3 regions of the Bradyrhizobium zhengyangense genome follow, and region 1 is predicted to be linked to each of the others. Evidence: predicted binding sites of a transcription regulator. Region 1 holds the regulator's gene; each other region holds the start of a gene.
The links. Region 1 encodes LexA, which represses DNA repair genes until DNA is damaged. Its sites were predicted from a motif close to TGTTCNNNNTGTGTTCNG; they were not measured.
Positions count from the first base shown of each region.

Region 2: L6639_RS13830 (single-stranded DNA-binding protein) is a predicted target of LexA. The motif match lies at 1,597-1,614, and genes of this name have one in related genera.
Region 3: L6639_RS05995 (DNA recombination protein RmuC) is a predicted target of LexA. The motif match lies at 1,885-1,902, and genes of this name have one in related genera.

Region 1 covers NZ_JAKLTZ010000003.1:554,880-558,140, forward strand. The annotation lists gene L6639_RS13245 (ComEC/Rec2 family competence protein) at 1-454, shown strand, start outside; gene L6639_RS13250 (hypothetical protein) at 465-899, opposite strand; gene L6639_RS13255 (hypothetical protein) at 1,091-1,297, opposite strand; gene lexA (transcriptional repressor LexA) at 1,456-2,157, opposite strand; gene L6639_RS13265 (molybdopterin molybdotransferase MoeA) at 2,334-3,261, opposite strand, start outside.
Region 2 covers NZ_JAKLTZ010000003.1:671,981-675,241, reverse strand. The annotation lists gene gyrA (DNA gyrase subunit A) at 1-200, opposite strand, end outside; gene L6639_RS13835 (DUF2306 domain-containing protein) at 369-767, opposite strand; gene L6639_RS13830 (single-stranded DNA-binding protein) at 956-1,453, opposite strand; gene L6639_RS13825 (outer membrane protein) at 1,876-2,640, shown strand; gene L6639_RS13820 (outer membrane protein) at 2,877-3,261, shown strand, end outside.
Region 3 covers NZ_JAKLTZ010000002.1:157,575-160,835, reverse strand. The annotation lists gene L6639_RS06005 (AmpG family muropeptide MFS transporter) at 1-42, opposite strand, end outside; gene L6639_RS06000 (GIY-YIG nuclease family protein) at 224-526, opposite strand; gene L6639_RS05995 (DNA recombination protein RmuC) at 655-1,854, opposite strand; gene def (peptide deformylase) at 2,025-2,549, shown strand; gene fmt (methionyl-tRNA formyltransferase) at 2,556-3,261, shown strand, end outside.

The DNA.
Region 1 (3,261 bases):
GAAGGACAATTTCCTGCTGAAGGAGTGGCTCGCGGCTGACGCTGATCCGCGCGATGCGGCGAGTGGCTCGCTCGGTGACGGCGTGTCGTGTGACGACGCCGGTTGCGTGACGCCGCTTGCTGACGGCCGCATGGTCGCCCTGGCGCTGCGCATCGACGCGCTGGCCGATGATTGCAGCCGCGCGGCACTGGTGGTGACCGCAAGGCCCGCGCCGCCGGATTGTACCGCGATGGTGGTCGACCGGCCGCGTCTGGTGAGCCAGGGTGCGCTGGCGCTGACACCCCGCGGCGACGGTTTTGCGATTCAGTCGGTGAGGGCGAGGGGCGCAAACCGCCCCTGGTCGCCGGCGGCGGCCGGCGATGGCGATTTCGAACTGACCCTCGTGCCGCGGTCGGCAGCTCCGCGCTCCAAGGACGCAACACCGTCGGAGGCCGACCTTCAGGCCGAGGATTAGAACCGATGGTTCAACCGATCGGCAGGCGCGGAGGCGTCGGACTGATATCGGAAATCACTTGCGGCTTATGCTCGCGCTCACCGAACGGCTGGGTCACCGGCAGCTGCAGCACGGTTGCGCGCTGGCCTTCGACGAGTTGGGTCACCAGCACATATTTGCCATCGGGAAATTCGATCGCGTCGTGATGACGATCGGGAATGTGCGGATCGACCTTGCCGAACTTGCCGACGCGCGAATTGATGGTGCGCGTCCAGATCCACCTGTTGTCGTAACGGACGTTGTCGGCGAAGGCGAGCTCCGTTCCCGGCAGCAGGCAGACCGCGACCGACATGTCGGCTTCGGAGGCGAAGCCGCGCGTCGAGGTGCCGCGGAAGGTTGTCGTGACAATCGTCTCGCCGACTTCTGCGGGACGCGTCGCGACGGCATGCAGGCTATAGTCACACATCGGGTGCTCCTCATCAGCGATAGAGCACCGCGCCTCTTCTGAGGCGCAGGCCTCTATCAGAGTGGAAGCTTGCAATCATATGCGATGTTGGGGGCAAATCTGCGGCTCAGATCCGCGGCTTGCAATCACAATATCTTTCCCGCGCCGATGAGGAACAAAGCCTGCTCCTGTGCATTCGGGAGACTTCGCTCTCAGCGTCCTGATGGTGCCGACCAGCCCGAATACGGCCAGGCCGACTGCGCCTGCTGCTTGACGGCGTTGCGGGCATTGCGGAATTGCTCACTCGTCGTGGCCTGTGGCGCCTTGCGAACGCGATGCTGCGGCTGCGCAGCGATGGCCTGCGACCCTGATGCCGCGATCAGCGCCATCGCGACGGTGCTCAGAATGATTTTGCGCATGGCGGTCTCCTCGGTCTTCGTTGTGGCGTGCCGGGGATGTAGCGCCGAAGAGGGGGCCGGATAATCTGTGCAGAACCTGAAGGACTATCCAGCCGGAGCGGACAATCGTCCGCTCCAATCTTAAGGGCGTGCTCGCCAGGTGCGAGCGCGGGACGAGTTCAGTATTTCCGGTACAGCCCGATCAGCTTGCCCTGGATCTTGACCCGGTTGGGCGGCAGGATCCGGACCTCGTAAGCGGCGTTTGCCGGCTCGAGCGCGATTGAAGCGCCACGGCGGCGGAAGCGCTTGAGCGTCGCTTCCTCGTCGTCGATCAGGGCCACCACGATATCGCCGGTGTCGCAGCTCTCGTTGCGCTGGATCAGCGCCATGTCGCCATCGAGAATGCCGGCGTCGACCATGGAATCACCGCGCACTTCGAGCGCGTAGTGCTCGCCCGCGCCGAGCATGTCGGGCGGGACACTGATGGTGTGGCTGCGCGTCTGCAAGGCCTCTATCGGCGTACCGGCCGCGATCCGGCCCATTACAGGAACCGCGACAGGACGCTCGCCCTCGTCGGCGGGCGGGCTCGAGGTCGTGCGCACCTTGCCGAGATTGCCCTCGATGACGCTCGGCGTGAAGCCGCGGCGGCTTCCGGCGGCCGCCTGGAGCTCGGGCAGCTTGATCACCTCGATTGCGCGGGCGCGGTTGGGCAGGCGGCGGATGAAGCCGCGCTCCTCGAGCGCGGTGATCAGGCGATGGATGCCCGACTTCGAGCGCAGATCGAGCGCATCCTTCATCTCGTCGAAGGAGGGCGGCACGCCGCTCTCCTTCAATCGCTCGCTGATGAACCGCAGGAGCTCGTATTGTTTGCGCGTTAACATCTCGACCAAAATCCCCCTGACGATGTCGTTCGATTCCGAGACGCTGAATTCAGCAATAAGCCGCTACATGCTCGAAACAAATCATGAACGGACACTATATGTTCGATACATGTTCCGCAACTGCTTAATTTACCGTGAACGCGGCAAAGTTCGCGGAACGGTTGCGAACGACGCGCTCACGCGGGCAGTCGCAACACCTCGCAAGGCGTGCCGGCTTCGGCCTTCGGCGCGAACGGGGCGCGCACGAGAAGTGCCTGTGCCGCAGCGAGATTCGCAAGCAGTGAGGAATCCTGGTGATTGACGGGAAGAGCGACGAGCGTGCCGTCATCCCGCGTCTCCAGACGCGCACGCAAATAATCCTCGCGCTGGTCATTGGCGCTGACGTCGCGGCCGAGCACGGCGCGTTCGCGGCGATGATGAATCACTGAACGGCCCGACATCGCGCGAATCAGCGGCACCAGGAACAGGAAGCCGCAGACATAGGATGACACGGGATTGCCGGGCAGGCCGATCACGCGCATCGGCCCGAGCTGCCCGTTCATCATCGGCTTGCCCGGCCGCATCGCGATCTTCCAGAACGCCATCGAGATACCTTCGTTCGTCAGCGCCTGCTGCACCAGATCGTGGTCGCCGACAGACGCTCCGCCGGTCGTGATCAGGATGTCGGCACCGGATTCGCGCGCGCGGCGGATGCCCGATGTGGTGGCGGCAAGCGTGTCGGCGGCAACGCCGAGATCGATGGTGTCGGCCCCCTCGCTGCGGGCGAGGGCGTGCAGGGCGTAGCCGTTGGAATAGACGATCTGGCCGTGGCCGGGCGTCGAGCCCGGCATCACCAGCTCGTCGCCGGTCGCGAGAATCGCGACCTTCGGACGGCGGCGGACGGCAAGCTGCGGGTGGTTCATGCCGGCGGCGAGCGCAAGGTCGCGCTCGGTCAGGCGCGTACCCTTGTGCAGGAGCACCTCACCCTCGCGGAAGTCGATCCCGGCGGGGCGGATGTGCCGCCCGGTGACGGCGGCTTCCTTGATCGTGATGCGCTTGCCGTCCGCGATGGTGTCCTCCTGGATCACGACCGCATCCGCGCCGGCGGGAACGACGCCGCCGGTG
Region 2 (3,261 bases), 120 kb from region 1:
TGCCCCTGCTCGTTCATCGAGTAGAGGATGCGGCGATGCACCGGCTTCAGACCGTCGCGGGCATCGGGCAGCGCGCGCGCCACGATCACGCTCATGGCGTAGTCGAGATAGGACTTCTTCATCTCCTCGAAAATGGAGACGGGGCGAATGTCCGAGGGTTGCGCCGGCTGGTCGCCGGGCTTGTTGTCGTCGTCAGCCAAAGGGGAATCCGGTGAGATTTTATCTGGGAATCATATAGCGCATCGACGCCCTGATAACCACCCTTGGGGGCTTCCGGAAAGCGCTTTTTCCGACTGTTTTTCCAGAGACTTACGCCCTACCCGTCACCGCCCGGGGCGCGGCCTGAGCGAGCCGCCGGGAACCGCCGCTCAAGTCCCGAAAACCACGTGGTGCATGATGCGGCCAGGCAGCAGCGTGAACAGGCCTGCCACCACCAGCGCGCCAGCAAACATCAGGATCATGATGCGCCGGTGATCGGTTACGCGGTGGGTGTGCGCCCGCCAAACCGCAAGCGGCAGCATCACCAGTGTGAAGATCGACAGCAGATGGATCGGGCTGAACGATCCGACCAGGCGAATCTCATGGATCCAGAACGACGAGGCCGCCACTACGGCCATGAGCGCGACCCAGATCCAGCCGATAGTCCGGTGCGGCAGCGTGCCCTTGGGCGCCGCGAACTGGACGAGGCCAAGCACGAACGCCGCCATCGCTGCGAAGGCATGCAACGGGATCGCCGGAGCAGCATCAAGCAGCGGCGCGAGGCTCATGTGGCACGTTCTTCGACCGGGGAGCCGACCATGTGAACAAGATTAACATGAAGTTAATATCATTCACATCACGCCTAGTCAAAGGCTTGAGACAATACATGAGGCCAGCCAGGAAAAGCCAAGCTGAGCCCGCCAATTGGCAAGAAGCTCTGTCGCTTTACACGAGCCGAGCCGAAGCCCGCTTGGCCTTAGAATGGGATATCGTCGTCCATGTCGTTGTTGCGGCCACCGCCGCCAGCAGCCACGGGGCGGCGCGGTGCGCTGCTGACCGGACCGGACGAGCCGAAATCGCCGCCCGGCTCATCACCGAAGCTGCCGCCTCCTCCGCCACCGCCGCGGCCGTCGAGCATGGTCAGGGTCGAATTGAAGCCCTGGAGCACGACCTCGGTCGAGTACTTCTCGACGCCACTCTGGTCGGTCCATTTGCGGGTCTGGAGCGCGCCCTCGATGTAAACCTTGGCGCCCTTTTTCAGATACTGCTCGGCGACCTTGCAGAGCCCTTCATTGAAGATCACGACGCGGTGCCACTCGGTCTTTTCCTTGCGCTCGCCGCTGTTCTTGTCGCGCCAGGTCTCGGAGGTCGCGATGCTCAGATTCGCGATCGGCCGCCCGTCCTGGGTGCGGCGGATTTCCGGATCCTTGCCGAGATTTCCGACCAAAATGACCTTGTTGACGCTTCCCGCCATCGCCGCTCTCCACTCCAAATGCCACTGAATTTCGAAAAGGCGCGCCCGCGCTGCCGCCTGTTGGGTCGACCCTATACGCTTACAGGGGCCGATCGGCCCGGCACGCCCTCGGTTATCCCCACATATAGCACCGATCGAACATGTGTTCCAGATTTGTTCCCGGTGAAATTGGCGCGACCCAAGCGTGCAAACGATATCAAATGCCGCTATGCACGGCGCCATGAATTGGAACCGGAAAGGCAAGAAAGCGCTTAACATTCATTAGGTTAGGCCAGATCAATTGCCTGACGACTGTTGCATTCCAGAGACGGACTCTGCCGCCCGATTGGACTACCGTTGAGTCGGAATTGGTTCGAATGGGCGTCGCGCCTGATTGACCGCTTCAGGGGACAACTGGAGCGGACGACACTGGGGAGACCGCAATGAAGAAAATTCTGTTCAGTACAATCGGTATTGTTGCTTTGGGCCTGTCTGCACCGGCGAGTGCAGCCGATCTTGCGGCGCGTCCCTACACCAAGGCGCCGGCGCCAATGATCGCCACCATCTATGACTGGAGCGGCTTCTACATCGGCATCAACGGCGGTGGCGGATCGAGCCACAAGTGCTGGGACTTCGTCGCGCCGACCACCGGCGCGCTGCTTGGCGAGGGTTGCCACAATGCGACCGGCGGCACGGTCGGTGGCCAGGTCGGCTACCGCTGGCAGTCCGCCAACTGGGTGTTCGGCCTCGAAGGTCAGGGCAACTGGGCCGACTTCGCCGGTGACAATGTCAGCACGCTCATCCTGACCCAGCGCAACCGCTCGAAGATCGACGCCTTCGGCTTGATCACGGGCCAAGTCGGCTACGCCTGGAACAACGTGCTGTTTTACGTGAAGGGCGGCGGTGCCGTGATCGCCGACAAGTTCAATATCTACACCGCGCCCGGACTCGCCGGAGCCGGCACCCTGCTCGCCTCGACCAGCGACAACCGCTGGGGCGGCACGGTCGGCGCCGGCGTCGAGTTCGGCTTTGCGCCGAACTGGTCGGTGGGCTTCGAGTACGACCACATCTTCCTGGGGAGCAGAACTCTGACGCTCAATGCGCCCGGTGGCACTGCATTCCAGACCGACCGAATCGGCCAGAATGTCGACATGGGTCTCGTCCGGGTCAATTATCGTTGGGGCGGCCCTGTCATCGCGAAGTACTGATCCACCTGGAATCGTTCGAGAATAAAAGGCCGGCCTCGCGCCGGCCTTTTGTTTTTCTGTTCCCGAGCGGGAACCATAGGTCAGCGATCGTTACATTTTGTATTTGTTGTGGCTTTTGAGAGACACAACTTGCAGCTTTGGTGGTGTAAGCACGTCATCAGTTGGACCGGAACGTCCGATGCCCTTCCGATCTTGCGGAAGGCAACAACAGAAACTGGGACTGGGATAAGTTGAAAATGAAGAAGGTTTTGTTGGCTTCGGCCGCTCTGATCGCCCTCACTGGCGCCGCTTCGGCTGCCGACCTGGCGGCGCGCCCCTACACCAAGGCTCCCGTGGCGATGGCCTCGGTCTACAACTGGACCGGCTTCTACCTCGGTCTCGTCGGCGGCGGCGCCTGGGAAGATGCGAACAGCCCGCGGATGCAGGGCGGCTTCGTCGGCGGCACCGCCGGCTACAACTGGCAGACCGGTAACGTCGTGTTCGGTATCGAGGCCGATGGCTCCTGGGCTGACGTCAGCGCCTCCGCTGCGGCCACCGTTCCCGGTTTCGGTGTCGTGACCGCGAACTCGAAGACCGACGCGCTCGGCACCGTGCGCGGCCGCATCGGCTACGCCGTCAACA
Region 3 (3,261 bases), on a different contig from region 1:
AGCATCGGTGCCGGCGGAGGAGGTCGCGTCGGGTGCGGTCATGTGGAGGTGTTAGCAGATTCTGGGCGAAAAAACTCCCACGGCAGTAGTGAGGCGGAAGTCCTCAACGCACCCTCAGTGTCATCGTCCGCGAAGGCGGACGATCCAGTAATCACCAGCGTTTCGGTTCAATCGCCACCGTCGCGGCGTACTCGATACCCGGCCTTCGCGCGGTATGACGCCATCATGGTGGCCCGGCTATAGCGGGATAAAGATCATCCCAATTCGGGTTGTCTTTCTCGATCAATCGGACCTTCCAGGCCCGATTCCATTTCTTGAGCCGCTTCTCTCGTTTGATCGCGTTCTCTGGATCGTCGAACTGCTCGAAATAGACGAGCCTTGCTACGTCGTACTTTTCCGTGAAGCTCTCGATGAGTTTTGACTTGTGCTCAGCCACGCGGCGGATGAGATCATTCGTTACGCCAATGTAGAGCGTGCCGCCGATCTTGCTGGCGAGAATGTAGACGTAGTAGGAGCGTGCGCCCATCTGCCGTCTCTCCTGTCTTCGTCCGCGAAGGCGGACGATCCAGTACCCACCAGCGTCTCGGTTCAATCGCAACCGACGCGGCGTACTGGATGCCCCGCCTTCGCGGGGCATGACAGTGTGCCGTAAATCTACTCCCCCGCCTGGAGCTTCCTCGGGAACAGCTCCGGCGTCCCTGTCGCCACCAGCCGCGGGCCTTCGGGCGCGTCCGTCTTGCTGAAATCCAGCTCCTCGATCCTTCCGGCCCGCTTCTCGATCTTGTCGGCGGAGATCAGGATCTGGCGGACGTCTTCGTTGGCATCGGCAAAGTGCTTCTGCAATTTAAGCACGCGGTCGCGCAGGCGGCCCAGATCGTCGCCGAGCTTGATCACCTCGGTCTGGATCTGGTCGGCGGCATCGCGCATGCGCGCGTCCTTCATGATCTGCTGCATGACCTGGATCGCAAGCATCAAGAGCGACGGCGACACCAGCACCACGCGGGCGCGATAGGCCTTCTGGATCACGTCGTCGAAACCGTCGTGGATCTCGGCGTAGACCGATTCCGACGGCACGAACATCAGCGCCATCTCCTGGGTCTCGCCGGTGACGAGGTATTTTTCCGCGATGTCGCTGACATGCTTCATCACGTCGCCGCGCAGCCGCTGCGTGGCGAGGCGCTTCTCCTCGTCCGTGCGGGCATCGTGCAGCGCGGTCATCGCCTCCAGCGGGAATTTCGCGTCGATGCAGAGCGGGCGCTGGTCGGGCAGGAACACCACGCAGTCGGGCCGTTTTCCGGTCGAGAGCGTGAACTGGAATTCGTAAGCACCCTTCGGCAGGCCGTCCTGGACGATCGCCTCCATCCGCGCCTGGCCAAACGCGCCGCGCGACTGCTTGTTGGCGAGCACGTCGCGCAGGGTGGTCACTTGCGTGGTGAGGTCGGTGAGGTTCTTGTGCGCGTTGTCGATGATACCGAGCCGCTCGTGCAGCGCGCGCAGGCTCTCCATGGTGTTGCGGGTGGAGTGTTCCATGGACTGGCCGACCCGATGGGTCACCGAATCCAGCCGTTCGTTGACCGCGCGCGCCATCTCGGCCTGGCGGCCGGCCAGCGCCTGGGTCATGGCGTCGGCGCGGCCGGCGGCCTCGCTCTGGGCGTGCAGGACCTGGCTGAGGCGCTCCTCGAGCTCGTCGGCCCGGATCGCGTGCGCCATCGCCAGTTCCGCCCCGCGCCGCCCGGAGCGCGCGATCACGACCGCAATGACGATCAGTAGGATGAGAACCAGCGCGCCGAAGCCGATCAGCGCATCGATTCCGCGCACCGGCCAGTCGCCCAGCATGAAAATGATCTCGTTCATGCTGCCCTTCTATCCGATTCGCCAGGGTGCACGAACGAATAGCGAACATTTATAGTTAATCCATCCCTAATTTTTATGGTTAACGAAACCCGAAGTTTTATGGTTAGCGGACCGTTAACGCGTTCCCGGCCGCATTGACCGCTTGTCGCGCGCAGCTTAAATCGCCCGCCATGGCCCTCAGAGAAATCATCATCCTGCCCGACAAGCAGCTGCGCCTCGTCTCCAAGCCGATCGAGAAGGTCACGCCGGAGATCCGCAGGCTAGCCGACGACATGTTCGAAACCATGTACGACGCGCCCGGCATTGGCCTCGCCGCGATCCAGATCGCGCAGCCGCTGCGGCTGATCACCATGGACCTCGCCAAGCCCAACCAGGACGGCGAGACCAAGCCGGAGCCGCGCGTCTTCATCAATCCGGAGATCCTCGCCTCCTCCGAGGAGCTGTCCACTTACGAGGAAGGCTGCCTGTCGATCCCCGAATATTACGAGGAGGTCGAACGCCCGGCGAAGGTGCGCGTGCGCTTCATCGATCTCGACGGCAAGGTGCATGAAGAGGACGCCGAAGGCCTCTACGCCACCTGCATCCAGCACGAGATCGACCATCTCAACGGCGTGCTGTTCGTCGACTATCTGTCGAAGCTCAAGCGCGACCGCGTCATCAAGAAGTTCGAGAAAGCCGCCAAGCGCGCGGAGTAAGGTCCGATGCCCCTCCGCCTGATCTTCATGGGCACGCCCGATTTCTCCGTGCCGACGCTGCTTGAGCTCGTCGCGCATGGCCACGAGATCGTGGCCGTCTACACCCGCGCGCCGAAGCCGGGCGGGCGGCGCGGGCTGCAATTGCAGCCGACGCCCGTGGAAGAGGCTGCGCGAAAGCTCGGCGTGCCGGTGCTGACGCCGAAGACGCTGAAGACGCCGGAGGCGCTGGAGGAGTTTCGCGCGTTCGATGCCGATGCCGCCGTCGTCGTCGCCTATGGGATGATCCTGCCGCAGGCGATCCTCGATGCGCCAAAGCTCGGCTGTTACAACCTTCACGCCTCTCTGCTGCCGCGCTGGCGCGGTGCAGCGCCGATCAACCGCGCGATCATGGCAGGCGATGCCGAGAGCGGCGTCATGGTGATGAAGATGGATGTCGGCCTCGATACCGGCGACGTCGCCATGGCCGAGCGTCTGCCGATATCAGACAACATGACCGCGGTCGATCTGCATGATCGCCTCTCCCGCCTCGGCGCCGATCTGATGGTGCGCGCGATGGCGGCGCTCGACCGCGGCGGGCTCCAGCTCAAGAAGCAGAGCGAGGAAGGCGTCACCTACGCCGCCAAGATCGACAAGGCCGAGGCGCGGATCGACTGGAGCAAGCCCGCACACGCGGTGTTACGCCACATCCACGGCCTGTCGCCGTTTCCCGGTG